Regions from separate parts of the Halomonas sp. A3H3 genome, predicted to be linked through region 2. Evidence: predicted binding sites of a transcription regulator. Region 2 holds the regulator's gene; each other region holds the start of a gene.
The links. The regulator LexA, encoded in region 2, represses DNA repair genes until DNA is damaged. The targets are predictions, from matches to a motif close to TACTGTNTANNTANACAGTA.
Positions count from the first base shown of each region.

Region 1: a site for LexA is predicted at 727-746, ahead of ruvA (Holliday junction branch migration protein RuvA). Genes of this name have one in related genera too.
Region 3: a site for LexA is predicted at 2,997-3,016, ahead of recN (DNA repair protein RecN). Genes of this name have one in related genera too.

Region 1 covers NZ_HG423343.1:4,603,824-4,611,360, reverse strand. Annotated here, with positions in the region: gene ruvC (crossover junction endodeoxyribonuclease RuvC) at 139-702, shown strand; gene ruvA (Holliday junction branch migration protein RuvA) at 808-1,416, shown strand; gene ruvB (Holliday junction branch migration DNA helicase RuvB) at 1,503-2,540, shown strand; gene ybgC (tol-pal system-associated acyl-CoA thioesterase) at 2,537-2,950, shown strand; gene tolQ (protein TolQ) at 3,009-3,704, shown strand; gene tolR (protein TolR) at 3,716-4,153, shown strand; gene tolA (cell envelope integrity protein TolA) at 4,170-5,339, shown strand; gene tolB (Tol-Pal system beta propeller repeat protein TolB) at 5,339-6,631, shown strand; gene pal (peptidoglycan-associated lipoprotein Pal) at 6,672-7,211, shown strand; gene ybgF (tol-pal system protein YbgF) at 7,292-7,537, shown strand, end outside.
Region 2 covers NZ_HG423343.1:4,321,814-4,329,350, reverse strand. Annotated here, with positions in the region: gene nagZ (beta-N-acetylhexosaminidase) at 1-977, opposite strand, end outside; gene HALA3H3_RS19635 (L,D-transpeptidase) at 1,041-1,577, opposite strand; gene HALA3H3_RS19630 (TetR/AcrR family transcriptional regulator) at 1,555-2,247, opposite strand; gene lexA (transcriptional repressor LexA) at 2,515-3,195, shown strand; gene HALA3H3_RS19620 (energy-coupling factor ABC transporter permease) at 3,204-3,875, opposite strand; gene purU (formyltetrahydrofolate deformylase) at 3,900-4,754, opposite strand; gene HALA3H3_RS19610 (ribonuclease J) at 4,985-6,595, shown strand; gene moaE (molybdopterin synthase catalytic subunit MoaE) at 6,813-7,280, opposite strand; gene moaC (cyclic pyranopterin monophosphate synthase MoaC) at 7,283-7,537, opposite strand, start outside.
Region 3 covers NZ_HG423343.1:1,405,875-1,413,411, reverse strand. Annotated here, with positions in the region: gene HALA3H3_RS06140 (RnfH family protein) at 1-79, shown strand, start outside; gene bamE (outer membrane protein assembly factor BamE) at 86-544, opposite strand; gene fur (ferric iron uptake transcriptional regulator) at 617-1,069, shown strand; gene recN (DNA repair protein RecN) at 1,276-2,949, opposite strand; gene grpE (nucleotide exchange factor GrpE) at 3,160-3,801, shown strand; gene dnaK (molecular chaperone DnaK) at 3,960-5,894, shown strand; gene dnaJ (molecular chaperone DnaJ) at 6,059-7,201, shown strand; gene HALA3H3_RS06105 (DMT family transporter) at 7,290-7,537, shown strand, end outside.

The sequences.
Region 1 (7,537 bases), 280 kb from region 2:
GTACTGGATACGGTAAGATGGCTTAAACGTTCTGCATGAACCGCCGTGGTACGGAACCGTATGCCCGGTGGTGTGAGAGGACAGGGGAGGCGACTCCCCTTCCTACTCGATTGTTCTAGTCACACGAGTATCGACGCCATGGAAGAGCAAAAGCCCGTCGTACCCATTCGCATTTTGGGCATAGACCCTGGCTCCCGGGTAACCGGTTACGGGGTGATCGATATTATTGGCGTTAAACCCTGCTACGTAGCGAGTGGCTGTATCCGCACGGCAGAAGGGGCCTTGGAGCAGCGCTTGGCGCAAATTTACGCCGGTCTTAGCGAAGTCGTCGGCCTGCATCGACCCTCCCAGGTGGCCATTGAACGGGTATTTATGGCCAAAAATCCCGATTCAGCGCTGAAGCTTGGCCAGGCTCGGGGGGCGGCAATGGTGTGTATGGCCAATCATGGCTTGAGCCTTGCCGAGTACGCCGCGCGGCAGATCAAGCAGGCGGTGACCGGCCAGGGCGGCGCGGACAAAGAGCAGGTGCAGCATATGGTGACCGCCATTCTGCAGCTCTCTGATACTCCCCAGGCCGATGCAGCCGACGCGTTAGCCATTGCGTTAGCCCATGCTTATAACGGCTCTGTGTTTAGCAGCCATGGCTTGCCCGCTGCGCCATCTCGGGGCCGCCGTCGCTCAACTGGACGCTGGCGGCTTTAATTCCCGCTGTACCGCTGGCTGAACTACTGGTCACCTGTACAGAGTCGCTTTATAGTAATCACCTGTTTTTCACTCTATTTTTTTCATTCCGGTGCGAGCGTATTTATGATTGGACGTCTGAGTGGTCAGCTAGTGGCAAAGCAACCTCCCTGGATTGTAATCGACGTTCATGGCGTAGGTTACGAACTGGAAACCTCAATGAATACGCTGGTCGCACTTCCTGCGATTAACGAGAGCGTCTCATTATTCACCCATTTAACCATTCGTGATGATGCCCACTTACTCTATGGCTTCGGCCGTGAGCATGAACGTGCTCTGTTCCGCGCCTTGATCAAGGTCAATGGCGTAGGGCCCAAGCTTGCACTCGCCATCCTGTCGGGTATGGACGAAGACGCCTTTATGCGCTGCGTCCGTGATGACGACAGCAAAGCGCTGACAACCCTGCCAGGAGTGGGTAAGAAAACCGCAGAGCGGCTGATTATTGAAATGCGCGACCGTTTTCCCGAGTGGGAAGATGGCAGCGACGCGCTACTGCCCCTTGAAGCCACCAATGGCCGTGCTTCTACCCGCGATAGTCTTGCCGATGCGGAAGCCGCGTTAGTTAGCTTGGGGTATAAACTGACTGAGGCGTCGAAAATGCTCGCCGATATCGACCCCAATCAGTCTACCGAAGCGCTGATTAAAGCCGCGCTCACCCAGCGCATGGGTGGCTAAGCAGGCAGCGGTGTGAGTACGAAATTGTGGGTAGTGGATAGACCTTTGTGAATAGACCTTTTGAATCGCCATAAAGAAGAGCACCTATGTTAGAACACGATCGGCTGATCGCCGCTGAGCCTGAACAGGGGGAGGGGCGCATTGATTACGCGATTCGCCCCAAGCGGCTGGATGACTATATTGGCCAGCCGCGTGTGCGTGAACAACTGGAAATCTTTATCGGCGCCGCGCGGCTGCGTGAAGAGAGCCTGGATCACACTCTGGTATTTGGCCCCCCAGGGTTAGGTAAAACGACCCTTGCGCATATTATTGCCACCGAGATGGGCGTCGGTATGAAGTCGACTTCCGGGCCGGTACTCGAGCGGGCAGGCGATCTAGCCGCCATGCTGACTAATTTAGAGCCTGGCGATGTACTTTTTATCGATGAAATTCATCGCCTGTCACCGGTGGTCGAAGAAGTGCTCTACCCGGCCATGGAAGATTTTCAGCTCGATATTATGATTGGCGAAGGGCCTGCGGCACGTTCGATTAAACTGGATCTTCCCCGCTTCACCCTGGTGGGCGCCACGACCCGGGCAGGATTATTGACCTCCCCGCTGCGTGACCGATTTGGTATCGTGCAGCGGCTTGAGTTTTATAACCTGGAAGAGCTAACAGAAATTGTCTCGCGTTCAGCGCGCTTGTTAGGAGTTGAAACCAGCCATGATGGCGCCATTGAAGTGGCCAGGCGTTCAAGGGGCACGCCGCGAATTGCCAACCGACTGCTACGCCGGGTGCGAGATTACGCCGAAATGAAAGGTAACGGCGTCGTCGATGTCGCCATGGCTGATGCGGCTCTCAATATGCTTAATGTGGATCACCACGGCTTGGATCATATGGATCGGCGGCTACTGCTGGCCATGATCGATAAATTTGACGGTGGGCCGGTGGGTATTGACTCACTCGCCGCGGCGATCAGTGAAGAACGTGACACGATCGAAGACGTTATTGAGCCCTATCTTATTCAGCAGGGCTTGATGATGCGCACTCCCCGCGGCCGGGTGGCCACCCGCCAGGCGTGGCTGCACTTTGAGCGCGTGCCCCACGAACAGGCAACCGATATGGAGGGAGAGCGCCGTCCGTGAGTAGCTGCACAAGAGAAGGTTATCGACTGCCGCTGCGCGTTTATATGGAAGATACTGACGCAGGCGGCATTGTCTACTACGTTAACTACTTGAAGTTTATGGAGCGTGCGCGTAGTGAATGGCTCCGCCAGTTGGGCCTGAATCAGCAAACGCTGCTAGACGAAGGTACACAGCTAGTGGTATACCGCTTGGCCTGTCACTACGCGAAACCGGCTTACTTGGATGACGCGTTGGAAATTAGTGCTCACGTTACCAACGTTGGGCGCTGTCGGATGACATTTGAACAGCAGGTTTGGCGTAATGAGGAACTCCTATGCTCTGCCACAGTCGAGATAGCCTGCTTGAGCACCGAACGTTTACGGCCAAAAGCATGGCCAGCATCGCTTAAAGTTTTGACCCAGGCCTCTTAACCAAGAGGTCACTCACTGCGTCGGCAATCCCGACCCTAATAGATTGATGAGGGCACCTGTGAACGATAACACCATGTCCATTCCCCATTTGATAATGAATGCCAGTACTGTAGTGCAACTGGTAATGCTGCTGCTACTGGTGGGGTCGATCCTCTCTTGGGTAGTGATTTTTCAGCGCAGTATTGCGCTGGGCCGCGCCAAGAAAGAGTACAACCAATTTGAGGAGTCTTTTTGGTCAGGTGTCGACTTAAACGAACTCTATCGTGAGATTCCTGCCGATGACCCGCGCCACGGCGCCGAGCATATTTTTCAAGCTGGTTTTCGTGAATTTAACCGTTTGATGCCTAAAACCCGTGACCCGGATACCGTGCTGGAAGGCGTTCAGCGTAGCATGCGCGTAGCGTGGTCTCGGGAAGAGGATCGCTTAACCCAGCATTTAGTGTTTCTTGCCACGGTAGCCTCAGCTAGCCCCTATATCGGCTTGTTCGGCACTGTATGGGGCATCATGGGGTCGTTTCAGGCACTATCACTGACTCAGCAAGCGACCCTTGCTACGGTGGCTCCCTGGATTGCTGAAGCGCTCATTGCCACAGCCATGGGTCTATTTGCGGCGATTCCAGCGGTGATTTTCTATAACCGCCTATCCAACTCGTCTTCTCGCCTGCTGGGCAAATATGAAGACTTTGCCGAAGAGTTTCACGCTATCCTGCACCGCAATTTGCAAGGTCGTGACGGCAAACCGAGCGCCAGCTAAGGGAGAGAGCCATGCAAGGACCATTCAATCGTAGCGGCAAAAGCAAGCCAATGGCGGAGATTAACGTCGTCCCTTTCATTGACATCATGCTGGTACTGCTGGTGGTCTTTATGATCACCGCGCCCATGTTGACCCAGGGCGTACAAGTTGAGTTGCCGCAAGTCACCTCTCAGCCCATTGATATCCAGGAGGATAATGATCCGATCATTATCTCGGTTGATAGCGACGGTGGGTACTTCATCACGCTTGGGGAAGACTCCACGTCGGTGTCGCTGGATGAGATGTCCTCACGAGTGACAACGATTATAGAGCGTCGCCCAGGCACACCGGTAATGGTACGCGGCGACCGTAATGTGGCCTACGGTCAGATTGTCGTCTTGATGAGCACTCTGCAAGGCGCTGGCGTGGCTAATGTGGGGCTGCTATCTGAGCCGTCAAAAGATGGGTAAGGGCAAGGCGCAGCACATGGCACTGAAATCCCCGCGCGATCCTCAAGACGTCGGCTATAAGTGGCCGACTGTTCTGGCGATAGGTGTGCACGTAGCGATTGTAGCGTTTAGCTTGATCAGCCTGCCTAATCGAGACGCAGAACCTGACAGCTCCTCGATCGTACAGGCAACGCTGGTAAGCACCGAAACCTTTACTGACCAGGCGCAGCAAGCAACGGAAGAGCAGGCGGCGATGAATGCGCCTGCTGAAGCCCCCACCGAGCCTGATGCACCGGAAGAGCCTTCAGCTAGTGAACAGCAGGCCGCAGCCGAGCAGCAAGCCGCAGAAGAAGCCGCCCAACAGGCGGCGGAAGCCGAGGCGCAGGCGCTAGAAGAAGCACGTGCGGCTGCGGAAGCTGAGGCCCAACGTAGAGCTGAAGAAGCGGCTGAGCAGGCCGAACGGCAGGCTGCTGAAGCGGCTGAACGTGAAGCCGAAGCGGAAGCTGCCGCAAAGCGCCAGCGTGAAGTGGAAGAGGCACAACGCCAGCAGGAAGCCGCCGAGCAGCAGCAACGCGAAGAGGCAGAAGCAGAACGCCAGCGCGAAGCCGAAGAACAGCAGCGCCGTGAAGCGGAAGAAGCCGAGCGTCAGCGCGAAGCTGAAGAGCAGCAGCGCCGTGAAGCGGAGGAGGCTGAACGCCAACGCGAAGCTGAAGAACAGCGATTGCGTGAGCAAGAGGAGGCTCAGCGAGAGCGAGAGGCCGAAGCACAGCGTCAGCGTGAAGCCGAAGAGCAGCAGCGTCGTGAAGCAGAAGCTGAGCGCCAACGCCAAGCCGCAGAAGCTGCCGAGGCGGCTATGCAGCGCCAACTGGACGGTGAGGCCGAAGCAGCTGCCAATGCCCAGCAGGCTGAGCAGGCTGCAAATAATTTCAGCAACATAATGAAACGAGCTATTGAACAAGCCTGGATAATTCCTGGTGGATCAAGTGATAGTATGCGGGCTTCTGTCAATGTGCGTCTGGGGCCTTCGGGGGAGGTATTATTAGTAAACGTAACATCATCGAGTGGCGATAGTGCCTTTGATCAATCCATTATTCAGGCGGTTGAGCAAGCGGCACCGTTTTCTGAGCTACTACAATTATCAGAAGATCAACAGCGTGAAATCCGACGCAATATCACTTTGAACTTTTCCCCAGGGGGAGTCCGTTGATGCAAACTCAAGTGTTAAAGAAATTTTGGTTATTGTGCTTGCTGTTCACTTTTAGCAGTGTGGCAAGTGCTAACTTAACCATTGAGATCACGCGGGGCAGCGATCAAGCGCTGCCGATTGGTGTCGTGCCATTCGCCGGTTCAGACGGCCTTCCCGAAGATGTAGCACAGATTGTTCAAGATGACCTTGAACGCAGTGGCTATTTTGCCCCCTTGGCGCGCAGCGCTATGTTTGAGCAGCCTAGCCAATCTGACGATGTGCAGTTCGGTACCTGGCGTTCGCTGGACGTGCGCTATCTGGTCGTCGGCCAGGCAGAACAAACTGACGGTGGCTTTGAACTACAGTTTGAACTGATGGATATCAGTGGTCAGCGTCGAATGATCGGTGAAACCGTGACAGTGAGGGGAAATGACCTGCGCGGTGCTGCACACTATATCAGCGATCAAATTTTTGAAGAGATTACTGATATCCGCGGCGCGTTCTCCACCAAAATTGCTTATGTCACGGCCCAAGGTATCGGTGACGATATGCAGTTTGGTCTGTACGTTGCAGACGCCGATGGTCGCCGTAGTGAGCAGGTGTTGACCTCTGATGAACCGATCATGTCACCGGCGTGGTCGCCCGACGGCACCAAGCTCGCCTATGTCTCCTTTGAGACTGAGCGTCCGGCGATCTATATCCAGGATGTGGCGACGGGCCAGCGCGTGCAGGCGACCTCCTTCGATGGCATTAACGGCGCGCCAGCATGGTCACCGGATGGGCGGCGTATCGCCATGTCACTGTCTAAAGATGGCCAGCCTGAAATTTACATTATGGATGTTGCCAACCGTTCAGTAGAGCGCATTACCAATAACAACAGTATTGATACGGAGCCCGCTTGGGCGCCGGATGGACGCAGCCTGTTGTTTACCTCTGATCGTAGCGGCGGCCCCCAGCTCTATCAATATACACTGGGTGGCGGAGAGTCCCAGCGCCTGACATTTACCGGTAATTATAATGCGCGTGGCCGCTTCTCGCCGGATGGCGAGCAAATATTCTTGATCCATCGCTCTAGCCGTGGTTATCAAGTAGCAAGGCAAGACCTAAGCGGTGACCGCTTAGTGGTATTGAGTGAATCAACAAGAGATGAATCTCCTAGTGTTGCGCCGAACGGGACCATGGTAATCTTCGCTACCCAGCAGGGTAACAGTGGGGTACTAAGTGCTGTTTCTGCCGATGGTCGCTCTTCATTCAGGCTGCCGTCAGCACAAGGCGATGTTCGTGATCCAGCTTGGTCACCCTTCTTAAATTGATTAACATCAAAATTTCAGTTTTCAGGCAAGGAGTCTGATTATGCAACTTAAACCGTTGGCTCGCTCATTAGCAGCAGCGCTATCTATCGTGGTAATCGCTGGCTGTTCCAGCACCGGCGGAACCCAAGACGGTGACTCGTACGGTAGCCAGGATGGCAGCGCGACTGGGTCTAGCACCTCGGGTACAGGCACGGGTAGTCAGTATGGTTCCACCTCTGGTTCAGGCGCTGGTCAGCAGGCTGATTCACGCATCCCAGAAGTACGCACCATCTATTTCGATTACGACCGCGATACAATTAAGAGCGAGTACGAATCCGTGGTAATGGCTCATGCGCGCTATCTGCGTGCTAACCCGAACGCTCAAGTGGTACTCCACGGGCATACTGATGAACGCGGTACCCGTGAATACAACATGGCGCTAGGGGAGCGTCGTGCGAATGCGGTAGAACGCTTCTTGAATATTCAGGGCGTCTCTCCTTCACAAATGAGCGTGGTTAGCTATGGTGAAGAGCGTCCGGCTGTCAATGGCCAAGACGAGAGCGCTTACGCTCAGAACCGCCGTGTTGTATTTAACTACTGAGCATTTAACGATTGAATGCTTAACCACTGATGAATTCGGCGTGCGGCTTATCGCACGCCGTTTACGTCTACGGAGTCATCATGAATCACAGTCTCAAGCGTTACGTTGAGAGGCTGTGCGGTGCGGGAGCCATAGTGCTCCCGCTGTCCGTATTGCCCCTAACGGCCACCGCTCAACAGCCGCTCGTTCAAGATCTTTCCAACTCTTCCAACAGCAGCTTTTACCAGCAAACGCAGCGCCAGGAAGCGTCCAGCGGTAACCTGGTATTGTTTAACCAGGTGCAGGAGCACCAGCAGGAGATCCAGCAGCTGCGTGGTCAAATTGAA
Region 2 (7,537 bases):
CGACGCCAACGGCCCAATGCACTCAGCGCATCTAGGTCTGGGCGCGCACGGCTATAGCGCAACTTAGCGGGGCGCTTAGAATTGATTCCGTGGCATGCCTCCATCACTTCAAGCGCGGAGGCTCGGTCATTACATACCAGCAGCATATCGCAGCCTGCTGCCAGCGCTGCCTGGGCACGCGCTTTGGGGTCTCCCGCCTCGTGGGCGCCGGCCATACTCAGGTCATCTGAAAAAATGCAGCCTTTGAAGCCTAGCGATTCCCGCAGCATGCCCAACCAGTTGGGTGAAAAGCCTGCTGGGCGCGTATCAAAAGCACTATAAATAACGTGTGCAGGCATAATCCCATCTAACTGTGAAGCTAACTGGGTAAAGGGCACAAGATCGTGCTGTTTCATCACTTCTAGCGGGCGATCGTCTATCGGCAATGCAACGTGTGAGTCCGCCGCGACACCACCGTGGCCGGGAAAGTGCTTACCCACAGCGGCCATACCGGCATCGTGAAGCCCCTGAATAAATGCATTGCCCAGCTGGGCTACGTGCTGTGGGTCACTGCTGAAACTACGATCACCAATAACGCTGGATAGACCGCTCTCCACATCAAGTACCGGGGCGAAGCTCAGATCCAGACCGCAGGCAGCCATCTCCATCCCTAACAACCAGCCGGCATCTTTAGCTAACGCCAGCCCCTCTCCCTGGGCAGCGCGGTAACACTCGCCGATACGCGCCATGGCAGGCAGGCGTGTTAACCCCTCTTTTATGCGCTGAACGCGACCGCCTTCTTGATCCACGGCAAGCAGTAAATCAGCACGCACACGGCGAATATCGCTGCAGAGCTTGCGAACCTGATAGCCATTTTCAACGTTGCGGGCAAACAAAATTACGCCCCCTACCGTCGGTTCTAGCAGCAAGCGTTTTTCTGCAGCCGTCAATTTTGGGCCTTCAAGGTCAAGCATGACCGGGCCTAACGGTTGAGTCATCGTGATAGGTCCATGAAAAGGGGCGATGATTCTAGACGATCGTCTAGCGGTGTCAAAATCTGATCAGTCAAAGGACTGGCGTCCACCGTGCAACCAAACAGGGGTGCCCGGCAACGCTAACGAAAAGATATAGAGCAAATCACTATTGCGTAAACGAATACAGCCGTGGGACGCAGCAACGCCCATGGGCTCGTCAGGCGGCGTCCCGTGCAGGTAAATATAGCGCCGTTGCGAGTCCACCTGACCACCGCGGTTCACGCCCTTTTCCAAGCCACACAGCCACAGTATGCGGGTCAGAATCCAGTCACGCTCTGGATGCTCTTCGGCGAGTTCGGGCGAAAATGTCTCGCCCGTCCAGCGGCGACCTCGAAACACCGCATTTTCGGGCATATCACCGCCAATGGCCGCGCGCACATAGTGCCACCCGCGAGGGGTTTTACCACTGCCGTTGCGCTCCCCGCTTCCGGCAGCACCGGATGAAATAGAACACTCATGGAGCACTTTTGGCCCTCGCCAACAGCGCAGCAACTGTTCGGTAGTATCAATCTCCAGCCAGATATGTTCCGTTGGAGGTAGCTCAGCTAGCGTAGGAGTTCGCATGTTTTCCTTCTTCTGGCTTGGCACCGTCAAGGGCTATGGGTAACGGCGCATTCATAGCAGCCACCACTACCGGGAGCAATCGCCTGACCAAATCACGCACAGAGACCTGCTCGTGGTAATCCTTCTCCGCGATATCGCGTAGCGCATCGAGGCCAGACAAGGTAAAGATTACCGTGCCGAGCACAAAGTGTAGCCGCCAAAAACGCTCGGCGTCAGGCAGATCCGGCGTTGCTTTGCGCACAAGCTCGGTGAAGCGTGTAAACACATCGCCATACTCTTCCTGGATATAACGTCTTAGATGTCCCTGTGCTTGACTGTAGGCAAGACCCAGCAGGCGCATAAACACTTTCAAACTATTGCGCTCGGCGGGCACCGCGAGAACGGTAGTTGCCATGGTCTCGAGCAGTGTTTCCAGCGGGATAACGCGCCCGGCGTGTTGGCCCTCGAGCTCATCTAGAGCAGTATGAAAGCGCTGACTAAACGGATCCAGGTAGCGGGCAAAAACGGCCTGAATCAAGGCTTTTTTGGAACCAAAATGGTAATTAACAGCGGCTAAGTTAACCCGCGCTTTGCTAGTGATGTTGCGCAGCGAAGTTTCAGCAAAACCCCGCTCTGCAAACAGCACCTCGGCGGTGTCGAGTATACGGGTCACCGTATCAGATTGAGCCATGTCGCTCTCCAGGGAAACAGTTGTTTAAAACATAGCAAAATACTATGCCATAACGTAGGCGGGCTCAACGCTTGATTTATTGACAAAATGTGACGTATTAAATAAGCAGAAACTTAGTTTCAAACGATTAGAAAAATTGCATAGACATCGGCAATAGGCACTGACAAGCCATATACTGGACAGAGGAACATACTGTATACTTAAACACTTATTGATTAAGTCGACATTTAACTTGTTACTGTCTATTCACTATTTATGGAGTCTGGTATGTCGCGTCCGCTAACCGCTCGCCAACAGCACGTGTTTGATTTTATCGTTAAGACCATGGGCGAATTTGGCTACCCTCCTACCCGCGCCGAGATTGCCAAAGCACTTGGCTTCCGCTCACCCAATGCGGCTGAAGAGCACCTGCGCGCGCTGGAACGCAAAGGTGTTATTCGCATTATCCGCAACACCTCTCGCGGCATCCGCCTGCCCAACCAGGAACCTCAAGAAGTCCTGGATAGCGCAGTCACCGCCTTACCCACAACCAACGTGGAAGCCCCACCCACTGGCCTGCCTGTGATCGGGGAAGTAGCTGCCGGCAGCCCCATTTTGGCCGCCGAACATATTGATCGCTACTGCCCGCTACCGGCCGAGTACTTCACTCCCAAAGCTGACTATCTGCTGCGCGTACGCGGCCTTTCCATGAAGGATATTGGCATTTTGGAAGGTGATTTACTGGCGGTTCATCGCACTGACCGGGTTCGCGATGGCCAGATCGTGGTTGCCCGCCTGGACGATGAAGTAACGGTTAAACGCTTCAAACGCCAGGGGCACCAAGTGACGCTGTTTGCAGAGAACCCTGATTTTGCGCCCATTGAAATCGACCTGCGCTCTCAAGCGCTCGATATTGAAGGCGTTGGAGTCGGCGTAATTCGTGGTGGCAACGGCCAGGCACTCGGCTAATAAATCCGCTACTGCAGGTCGATATAGCGGTGGTCATTGAAGGTGGCCACCCAGTTTGGGTGATAGACCAGCAGGATGCTCAGCAGCATGCCAGTAATAAATGCCTCTGAAGGCATTAGCAGTGGTAAAAAACGCGCATACTCCTGGGCGAGATAGATCGCCTCAGGGTCTGTACCCGCGACGATAATCAGCACTACCGCCGCCAAGCCTCCTCCCAGCGTTGCCAGCGCCGCGCCAAAAAAGCCGCAGGCAAACAGAAATACCATCAAGTTATCCGGCAGGCGGCGATCTACCAGCCGCCATACCGTGCCAATAACGGCCGCCGGGACGATCCCGGTAACCAGCACATTTGCCCCCAGCAACATCCACTCATTGCTGCCAATCACCACCATGGCAATGTTGATCAGCACGTTGCTAATCAGCGCTAATGGCGCTTTAAAAACGAGTGTCATCAATACTGTAAAAACAAGGTGTAGCGTTAGCCAATCAACAGCCTGGGCACGAAGCTGCCACATCAGCATCACCGCCAGCGTAGCACCCAGCCAGCGGTGCTGAAGCGCTGAATCCGCTATCAACACCTGCCAGGGCCGCCCCCAAAGCGCCCATGCGATCACTGCTAACGAGAGTAGCCAGGTGAGCAGCAGCGCCCAGGGCGCTAATACACTTTGCGCGAATGACATGGCTGCCTCTCAGGTTGATGAGCGTTAGCTAAATACCACTGTCTTGTTACCGTGCACCAGCACGCGGTCTTCCAAGTGCCAGCGCAAACCGCGAGCGAGCACGGCTTTTTCTACATCACGTCCAAAGCGCACTAAATCCGTGGGTGTATGGCAGTGGCTAACGCGATGGATATCCTGTTCGATGATAGGGCCTGCGTCGAGTTCCTCGGTCACATAGTGGCAGGTAGCGCCAATCAGCTTAACCCCCCGCTGGTAGGCCTGGTGGTAGGGCTTAGCCCCGGCAAAAGAGGGCAAAAAGCTGTGGTGAATATTGATCACTCGCCCCGCATAACGCGCGCACAGCTCAGGGGGCAGTATTTGCATATAGCGCGCCAGCACCACGCAGTCGGCGCGGGCACTGTCGATTTCGGCCTGAACCTTGGCAAACGATGCTTGCTTATTGTCGGGGTCGACCGGTACATGGTGATAAGGAATACCGTACCACTCCGTCAGCGAACGCATATCATCATGGTTGGAGATAACCCCGACAATGTCGCAATCCAGTTCCCCCGCCTGCCAGCGGTAAAGTAGATCTACCAAGCAATGTGACTCCCGCGACACCATCAGCACTACGCGCCTACGCTGCTGGGTATCCACCAGCGACCACTGCATATTGAATTCGCTGGCTATCGGTTCAAATGCCGCGCTCAGCGCTTCCGCCGACATACCTACCGAATCCGCCAGAATTTCGTAGCGCATAAAAAAGCAGCCGGTTTCTAAATCGGAGTGCTGGCTGGCTTCGGTAATGGAGCCGCCCTGCTGGGCAATAAAGCTCGATACCCGTGCAACAATACCCACCCGGTCAGGACAGGAAACTACTAAACGATAATAATGAGACATGTGAGCTACTCTTGACCTATTGCTAAGTTAATTATGACAAACCAGCGGCTTAGGTCGCATAGTGTATCGGAAGGCCATGGATGATTGTTAGCTGCCCCTGCCTTCCCGTATAGTTAAGTCACTACTTTTTAGGTTTTTCATAACAGATGCATTCACCACGCGTTCAAATTCGTCCCCGTCGTCGTCCACCGCTGCGCATGTTGCCGCTGGGGGGATGCGGTGAGATTGGAATGAATCTAACGCTATACGGCTATGACGATCACTGGATAGCCGTGGACTGCGGCATGATGATCCGCCAGGATCTTCCCAACTCGCCACTGCAGGTACCCAATCTTGATACGCCGAAAGCACTAGAGATCGTGCCCAAAGCGCTATTTATCACCCATGGTCACGAAGACCACATTGGTGCCGCAGCCTGGCTATGGCCGATGTGGAACTGCCCCATTTACGCCACCCCGCTGGCGGCAGGCCTGTTGCGGCTAAAATTTGCCGAGCATCAGCTTAGCAGTGCGGCTATCCATGTCATTGAACCTGGCGAGGCCCTAGAGAGCGGGCCATTCACGCTGCGCTATTTACTTTTAACCCACTCCATTCCCGAAAGCTGTGCGCTAATAATGATGGCCGGTGGCTATCGCGTTTTACATACCGGCGACTGGAAACTCGATCCTGAACCGATTATCGGCACGCCGATCAGTGCAGCCCTCTTCAAGTCCCTTGCCCCGGTTGACTTGGTAGTGGGCGATTCCACTAACGCCCCCATGCCCGGGCACTCCGGCAGCGAGGGGGACGTCGCCCGCGCCCTGACAAAAACCCTCAGCAACTGCCAGGGCCGGGTGGTAGTCTCCTGCTTTGCCAGTAACCTTGCCCGGGTGTTAGCGATAGGGCGCGCCGCTCAGAAGTGTGGCCGACGCATTAGCTTGATGGGCCGTTCAATGGAGCGCATGGTCAGCGTTGCCCGGGGGCTCGGCTATATGGATGATTTACCGCCGCTGGTGCCCAATCATGACCTAGGCTACCTCCCCCCGGATGAAGTGGTGATTATCGCCACCGGCAGCCAGGGCGAACCCCGTGCTGCGCTACAGCGTCTCGCCCAGGGTCGCCACCCTTTTGTGGATCTTCAGCCGGGCGATAACGTTATTTTTTCGGCTAAAGCCATTCCTGGCAATGAACGCCCCATTGAACAGCTTAAAAAGCGTTTGGCGCACTTAGGTGTCAACCTCTACGACGAGTTCAACCACCCTGAGCTGCACGCTACCGGGCACCCCGCCCAGGATGAACTGATCAAGCTGTATCAGTGGGTCAGGCCAAAACATCTCATACCGGTGCATGGCGAAGCACGCCATCAGCAGGCTCATCAGACTATTGCCAAACAGCTAGGCATTAGCGCTCCATTGGCACCGGTGAATGGCGATCTAATTTGCTTTGACAGTCACGGGCTGCGCTGTGAGTCGCGCTATCCGCAGCCGCCCTGCATAGTCAGTCAAAACAGCGTGGTGCCCCACCCTGGCCTTGAGGTGCACGACGCCAACAAGGCCCGTCGCGGCAGCTTATACTTAGCGCTGCCGGTGACGGCTACTGACACTGGATGGGCGCGTATTGGCCGTTTGATGCTGGATGCCTCGGGGGCCAGCCCGCTAGATGAAGATAGCTTTAATGATTGGCTGGATGATCAGCTTGAGGAGATTGCAGCAGAGACGCTTGCCGACTTGCGCCAAGCATTACAGCCTCGCATGGTGCAGTGGCTGGCGGAGCATATGCAGCACCTGCCCGACGTGCATCTACAGATTATGGCCGCCGAAATGCCAGAACCTGCTGCGTATGAAAGTGCCGCTAACCGTTAGAGCGGCATCATTCAACGACGGCTATAAAACCCAGATTGCTTCACTGCGTTCGCAATAACAGTTTCGTGTCACTGCGAGGAGCCTTCTTATTATGTCATTGCGAGGAGCGCAGCGACGCGGCAATCTCAACCAGCGGTGGCGCCTACCCCCGAGATTGCTTCACTGCGTTCGCAATGACAGTTTCGTGTCAGTGCAACAAGCACAGTGACGCGGCACTTCACTCCCACCGCGCTGCGTCCTGTTGATCAGAGTGACGCTCTTTGACCCAATACTCGCCCTGGGCAGAGTGCTCTTTCTTCCAGAAAGGCGCCTGGGTTTTCAGGTAATCCATAATAAAATCGCAGGCTTCGAACGCCTCACGCCGGTGTGCGCTGGCTACGAGTACGCGCACAATCGTATCGCCTGGCCCCAGGTAACCGACACGATGAATAATCCGCACCGCTTGGAGCGACCAGCGCTGCCAAGCCTGTTCACCAATCTCCGTCAGCGTACGCTCGGTCATTCCCGGATAGTGTTCCAGCGTTAACCCTGTGACGTCCGGCGTTTCATTAAAATCACGCACTAAGCCGGTAAAACTCACCACCGCGCCAATATCACTACGCCCAGCCAAGGCATCGTCATAGCCGTAGTCCATTGGAAACGGGGCTGCTTGAATCGTTACTTTAATATCCAGCTTATTATCCACCCTTACCCCCCTGTTACTGGCGGGAAAAACGCCACTTCGTCATCATCGGTCACTAACGCCTGGTCATTGGCCATGACCTGGTTAATCGCACACAGCGTACGCTGGTCGGTGAGTTGTTTAAAGCGACTATCCTGCTCGGCCAGCGCGGCTTTTAATCCGCTAATGTCGCGGCTAGCCAGTTGATCGAGGCTCACGACGGTCTCACTTTCGCCTACCCGCTCGCGCAGTTCGGCTAAAAACTTAACCCGCACACAGGG
Region 3 (7,537 bases), 2.9 Mb from region 2:
TTACCGGCCGTTGGCGATCGACCCCAAGGCCGCTCGCCTAGAGCGCGCTAAGCGTCAAGCGAGCGACCCGAAGCGTTAACCGCTTTTAAGGCTGTTGAACAGGCTGTGTGCCCTCAGGTGGCCGCGTCTGGGTGCTCTCTGTAGGGAGGGCATCCATTGGATCAACGCCTTCCGTTGCAGGCCCCATGCTGCTATCGCCTTCAAACGGTAGCTCTTTGGATAGATCCCCTTCTTGCTCAATGTTCACCAGGCGGCCCTGGGGATCGAAGGTGAGCGTTACGCGACGCTGCTCTACATCGCCATACGCTTTATCTAAACGAAACACATAATCCCACTGGCTGGCGTCAAAGGGCGCTTCCAGCAATGGCCTGCCCATTACGTAAGTCACCTGCTCTTGGGTCATGCCTGGCTGAAGCTGGCTGACCATTTCCTGAGTGACCAGGTTGCCTTGGGGAATATCGCGCTTGTACACGCCTACGTAGCTGCAGCCGCTAATGACAGTAAGGGCAACGGAGAGCGTGATGATTTGAGTCAATTTTTGCATTTGGGCCTATTCTTCACTATCGTGGTTTCGGTTGATCATACCCGACCTAACCAGTTACTGCGAAGAGCGACCATGGCCGATCAGAACCATGAATTGCGCAAAGCCGGTCTAAAAGTGACCCTGCCGCGCGTCAAGATACTTCAAATTCTCGAAAATGTTTCGGGTCAGCACCACCTTAGCGCGGAAGAAGTGTACAAAACACTGATTGATGCGGGCGAAGATGTTGGCTTGGCAACCGTATACCGCGTATTGACTCAGTTCGAGTCAGCGGGCTTGGTAATTCGTCATAATTTCGACGGAGGCCATGCGGTATTCGAGATGACCCAAGAGGATCACCATGACCACATGGTGTGCCTAGAAAGCGGCGAAATCATTGAGTTCGTTGATGAAATCATTGAACGCCGTCAGCAAGAAATCGCTGAAGAGCACGGCTACGAACTAGTGGATCATGCTCTGGTGCTATATGTACGTCCGCGCGGTTCCGACGTGACGCGCCAGGACAGCGGGCCGACGAACAAGAAATAGTGTTCGTAGGTCGCTGTTAGTCGCAGGCCGTTAATCGCGGTTCGAAATATAAGCGCCCCTGAGCCATTTGGCCGAATTCCTGGTTAGCAGAAGCTGTTAACTGGATTCGCCAAGTGGATCAGGGGCGTTTGTTTTGCTATGTGCAGATGTGCTGTATAGCTGTGCGCTATAGAAATGCACAGAAACGGCGCAGGGCGCCCGCTCAATCAGTGCGGCGGGCGTTGGCTGGCGTGCAGCATCTCCCGAGCGTGGGCGAGGGTTTGGTCAGAAAGCGTGACGCCGCCCAGCATGCGCGCCAGTTCGCTGATGCGGCCCTGTTCGTCGAGTAGCGCCATCTGGGTCAGCGTTGTATCGCGCTTCGCCTGTTTCTCGATATGCAGGTGCTGGTGCGCCTGTGCTGCCACCTGGGGTAGGTGGGTCACGGTCATGACCTGGCCGTTTTCGCCCAGTTTGCGCAGCAGTTGGCCAACGATCTCTGCGGTGGCCCCCGAGATACCCACATCCACTTCGTCAAACACCAGGCTGGGCACGGTTGAGTGCGTCGCCGCGACCACTTGAATCGCCAGGCTAATCCGCGACAATTCACCGCCGGAGGCGACTTTGGTCAATGGGCGAGCGGGTTGGCCGGGGTTGGCGCTAATCAAAAACTGCACGCGATCGAGACCTTCAGGGGAGGGCGCGTCTTTAGCGGTGACCTCCACTTCAAAACGGGCTTTGCCCATGGCCAAAAAGCCCAGTTGCTGCTGCACCTCTTTGCCCAAGCGAAGCGCGGCTTTTTGACGGCTCTCGCTGAGTTTTTTCGCCTCTTGGCGATAGTCTTCGCGTAGCTCGACGACCCGCGCACTGAGTGCCTCCAGGTCATTGCCACCCTCTTCTAACTGCGCGACTTCCCGCTGTAGGTCAGCATGCAGGGCGCATAGCTCATCAGGAGCAACGTGATGCTTGCGGGCAATCCGGTGTACGTCGGTCATTCGTTCTTCAACCCAGGCGAGCCGCTCAGGGTCTAATTCGGTGGTGCTGGCGAGGCGATTAAGCTCGCTGGAGGCCTCTTCCACTTGAATGCGCGCATCGCTCAGCATGGCAAGCGTGTTCGCCAGGGTGCCTTTGTCGCTACCTGGCAGGGCGCTTAAGTGGGCAAACGCTTGGTTGAGCAAAGAGAGTGCGCCGCCCTCGTCGCTGGCGCAGCAGTCGGCAGCAAACTGGGTTTCGCGCAGGGTCTCTTCCGCGTGAGCCAGGGTGTGCTGCTCTTCCTCTAACGTGGCTAATTCACCTTCCGCTAAACCGAGCTGATCCAGCTCTTCTACTTGGTAACGCAGCAACTGCCGTTTGGCCTCAACTTCACTGCCTTCTTCGCTTAGCTTCTTCAACTGCCGACGCGCACTGCGCCACTCGCGGAACGTTTCGGCTAATTGAGTGGTGGCATCGTTTAGGCCTGCGTAATCGTCCAGCAGGGCAAGGTGGGTCTCTTCGCGCATCAGCGCATGGTGAGCATGCTGTCCATGAATTTGAATCAGCTGCTCGCCGAGGGATTTTAGATCCGAGATAGTCGCGGGTTGGCCGTTAATCCAGGCTTTGGAACGGCCGTTGGCGGTGACCACACGGCGCAGCAAGCATTCCTCAGCGGGGAGCTCCCGCGCCGTTAGCCACTCGACGGCGGCGGGCAGGTGCTGAATGTCGAAACGCGCGGAGAGATCCGTACGCTCGCGGCCGTGACGCACGCTTCCGGCGTCGGCACGCTCACCCAGGCAGAGCCCAAGGGCGCCTAACAGGATCGATTTGCCCGCGCCGGTTTCCCCGGTAATCGCGGTCATACCGCCGGTCAAGTCGAGTTCCAAGTGATCGACAATGGCGAAATCTTGAATAGCTAGCTGAGTAAGCATGGCGCCTCCTGAGGCGGTACAGCATAGAAGCTGGATACTTATCCAATAGTTGTTGATTTATACAGTAGTTAATAACTCACTTCAATGCACCTCTTGAGATGGAATTTATGGCCCCCATATAGCGTGCATGATCAGTCAAAGCTAGTGACTTAAAGCTTACTTCTTTGCGCGCCGCCCGCGTGGCCGCGCTCTACTTTTTAGGAGCACAACATGGCGAAAGAACCGCAAACACCAATGGACGATGAGCTGGCCCGCCACGAGCAAGACGCCGATGGCGCCGAGCAAGCAGCTGAGAAGGTTGCTGAAGAGCGCTTGATGGAGGGCGAACTGGAAGGATTGATCAATGACGAAGAGGCGCTAGAAGACAGCGTCGACAACCCGGAAGCGGAAATGCTGGCAGCCCAAGTAGGTGAGTTAGAGCAGAGCTTGGCCGAAGCCAAGGATCAAGCCCTTCGCGCCGCCGCTGAAGCGCAAAACGTGCGCCGTCGTGCGGAGCAGGAAGCGGAAAAAGCCCGCAAGTTTGCCCTGGAGAAGTTCGTTAAAGAGCTGCTGCCAGTGGTGGATAGCCTGGAAAAAGCGCTTGAGACCATGGAAGAGGGTGCATCGGAAGTTCACCGTGAAGGTGTCTCCATGACCTTGAAAATGCAGCTGGATGTACTCAACAAGTTCGGCGTTGAAAGCATTGAACCCCATGGTGAGCCCTTCGACCCGCAAGTGCACGAAGCCATGACCATGGTGCCTAACCCGGATCTCGATCCGAACACCGTGATGGACGTTATGCAGAAAGGTTATTTACTCAATGGACGCTTGGTGCGCCCAGCGATGGTTGTAGTGAGTAAAAAAGCCGATTAAGCCACTGGCGGCACAGAGTTTGAAAAAAGTGTGTGAAAAAAAGCCCTTGAAATGTCAGCGGCGGCCCCCAAATAAAGGGCAACCCCGCGGGGAAACCCGCAGACAAGCTTTAAAAACTAAATTTTCAGTTTTGTAACAACCGAATTCGAGGTATTGCTATGGGACGTATAATTGGTATCGACCTGGGCACCACTAACTCTTGTGTGGCCGTGCTCGATGGTGACAGCGCTAAAGTTATCGAAAACGCCGAAGGCGGTCGTACGACGCCTTCTATCATCGCCTACACCGATGATGGTGAAACGCTGGTAGGTCAGGCGGCTAAACGTCAGGCCGTTACTAACCCAGAAAACACCCTGTACGCCATCAAGCGTCTAATTGGCCGTCGCTTTAAAGACGACGTTGTCCAGAAAGACATCAAGATGGTGCCGTACAAAATCAGTGAAGCTGATAACGGTGATGCCTGGGTTGAAGTAAAAGGCAAAAAAATGGCACCGCCGCAGGTAAGCGCGGAAGTGCTGAAGAAAATGAAGAAGACTGCCGAAGACTACCTGGGCGAAGCAGTCACCGAAGCGGTCATTACCGTACCGGCCTACTTCAACGACAGCCAGCGTCAGGCGACCAAAGACGCCGGCCGCATTGCCGGTCTGGACGTTAAGCGCATTATTAACGAGCCGACCGCTGCCGCACTGGCCTACGGTATGGACAAATCCCGCGGCGACAAAACCATCGCGGTCTACGACCTGGGTGGCGGCACCTTCGATATCTCGATCATCGAAATTGCCGATGTCGACGGCGAAACCCAGTTTGAAGTGTTGGCCACCAACGGTGATACCTTCTTGGGCGGCGAAGACTTTGACTTGGCGCTGATCAACTACCTGGTAGACCAGTTCAAGTCTGACAGCGGCATTGATCTGTCTGGCGACAACCTGGCCATGCAGCGTCTGAAAGAAGCTGCCGAAAAAGCCAAAATTGAGCTGTCTAGCGCTCAGCAGACCGATGTGAACCTGCCTTACATCACCGCCGACAACACTGGCCCGAAACACCTTAACGTTAAGGTGACTCGTGCCAAGCTGGAGTCACTGGTCGAAGAGCTGGTTCAGCGCTCGCTCGAGCCGTGCAAAATGGCCCTGAAAGATGCAGGCCTATCTGCCTCTGAAATCGACGAAGTGATCCTGGTCGGTGGCCAGACACGTATGCCGATGGTGCAGAAGAAAGCCGCTGACTTCTTCGGCAAAGAAGCACGTAAAGACGTTAACCCGGACGAAGCGGTTGCCGTTGGTGCCGCGATTCAGGGCGGCGTACTGGGTGGCGACGTTAAAGACGTTCTGCTGCTCGACGTTACCCCGCTTACCCTGGGTATCGAAACCCTGGGTGGCGTGATGACGCCGCTGATCGAAAAGAACACCACCATCCCGACCAAGAAGACACAAACCTTCTCAACGGCGGATGACAACCAAACGGCGGTGACCATTCACGCCGTGCAGGGTGAGCGCAAGCAAGTGTCGCAGAATAAGTCGCTGGGTCGTTTTGATCTTGCTGACATTCCGCCTGCACCGCGCGGTGTGCCGCAGATCGAAGTCGCCTTCGACTTGGATGCCAACGGTATTCTGAACGTATCGGCAAAAGACAAGGCCACTGGCAAAGAGCAGTCGATTGTCATCAAGGCGTCTAGCGGTCTGTCCGAGGAAGAAGTCGAGCAAATGGTACGTGATGCCGAAGCTCACGCCGAAGAGGACAAAAAGTTCGAAGAGCTGGTGCAGCTGCGTAACCAAGCTGACGGTATGATTCACGCTACGCGCAAAACGTTGGAAGAAGCTGGCGACAAAGCGACTGACGACGAGAAGCAGGCGATTGAAACGGCCATCAGCGAGCTGGAAGAAGCGGTTAAAGGTGACGACGTCGATAACATTCAGAAGAAACTGGATGCACTGACCGAAGCCTCTGGCCAGCTAGCCCAGAAGATGTACGCCGAGCAGGCCGAAGCGGCGCAGCAAGAGGGCGGTGAAGGTGCCGAAAACGCGGGCACCAAGCCGGAAGAAGACGTAGTTGACGCCGAGTACGAAGAAGTCAACGACGATCAGAAAAAGCAGTAACATCCTCTTTCTGCCAAGGAAAGCGGTGACGCGGGAGCTTACTCCCGCGTTGCTGTTTCCGCGGCCAAGACGCACGTAGTTAAGTATCACGTAGTTAAATATACAGTTGAATACATAGCTAAATGTGCAGTTGAGTGCGTAGCTAACCAGGAGGCGTAGGGCCTATGTCCAAACGCGATTATTACGAAGTCCTGGGTGTCGAAAAAGGGGCCGATCAGAAAGAGATCAAGAAGGCCTATCGCCGTCTGGCGCAAAAATTCCACCCTGATCGAAACCCGGACGATACCACCTCCGCGGAAAAATTCCGCGAAGTGTCCGAAGCGTATGAAGTGCTTAGCGACGGCGAAAAACGCGCTGCTTATGACCAGTTCGGCCATGCGGGCGTTGATGGCCAAGGTGGCGGCGGTTTCGGCGGTGCTGGCGCTGGTGATTTCAGCGACATTTTCGGCGATGTGTTTGGCGATATTTTTGGCGGAGGTGGCGGTCGCCGCCGTGGCCCCAATGCCCCGGCACGCGGTTCCGACCTGCGTTATAACCTAGAGCTGGATTTGGAAAACGCCGTTTCAGGTACCACGGTGGACATTCGTGTGCCGCGGCATATCGAGTGTGATCGTTGTGATGGCGGCGGCGCTGAGCCCGGCTCTTCTAAAGAGACGTGCCCTACCTGCCACGGTCACGGTCAAGTACGTATGCAGCAAGGCTTCTTTGCCGTGCAGCAGACTTGTCCGACCTGTCATGGCTCTGGCCAGCACATTAAAGTGCCGTGCCATAAGTGTAATGGCGAAGGCCGTGTACGTGAGACGCGCACGCTGTCCGTTAAGATTCCGCCCGGTGTGGATACCGGCGACCGTATTCGCTTGAATGGCGAAGGCGAAAGCGGCGTGAACGGTGGCCCGCCAGGGGATCTGTATGTGCAGGTGGCGATCAAGCCGCACCACATCTTCCAGCGTGACGGCAAGCACCTGCAGTGCGATGTGCCGATCAACTTTGTTGATGCAGCGCTAGGTGGCGAGCTTGAAGTGCCGACGCTAGATGGCCGCGTGAAGCTGAAGATTCCGCCGGAAACCCAAACAGGCAAGCTGTTCCGCCTGCGCGGTAAAGGCGTGAAGCCCGTGCGCGGTGGTATGCCCGGCGACCTGCTGTGCAAGGTGGTAGTGGAAACACCGGTGAAGCTTAACGACGAGCAGCGCGATCTGTTGCGCAAGCTGCAACAAAGCTTCGACGACAGCAATAGCCACAACCACTCGCCGAAGAAAACCGGCTTCTTTGACAGCGTGAAAAGCTTCTTTGAAGATATGAAGCCGTAAGTCTGAGATAATAGTAAGCAGTTAGGTGTTTAGTCCAAAAACCCTCGGTTCACCGGGGGTTTTTGCTGTTTAGGAAATGCTGCACGCAATGGATCACCTTGAAGAACGGCCCACCATGGGTATTTTGCTGCGGATACTGTCAGGCGCCCTGTTTACCGGGATGCTGGTGTGTATTAAGGCAGTCAGTGACGAAGTGCCTGTGGGGCAGTCGGTGTTTTACCGCTCGCTGTTTGCGCTGCTGCCTATCGTCGTTTTCCTTTTGCTGCGGCGGGAGTTTCCCCGTGGGCTGGCTACGCGCCGTCCGCTGGGGCATGCGCTGCGCTCTGGGATGGGGGC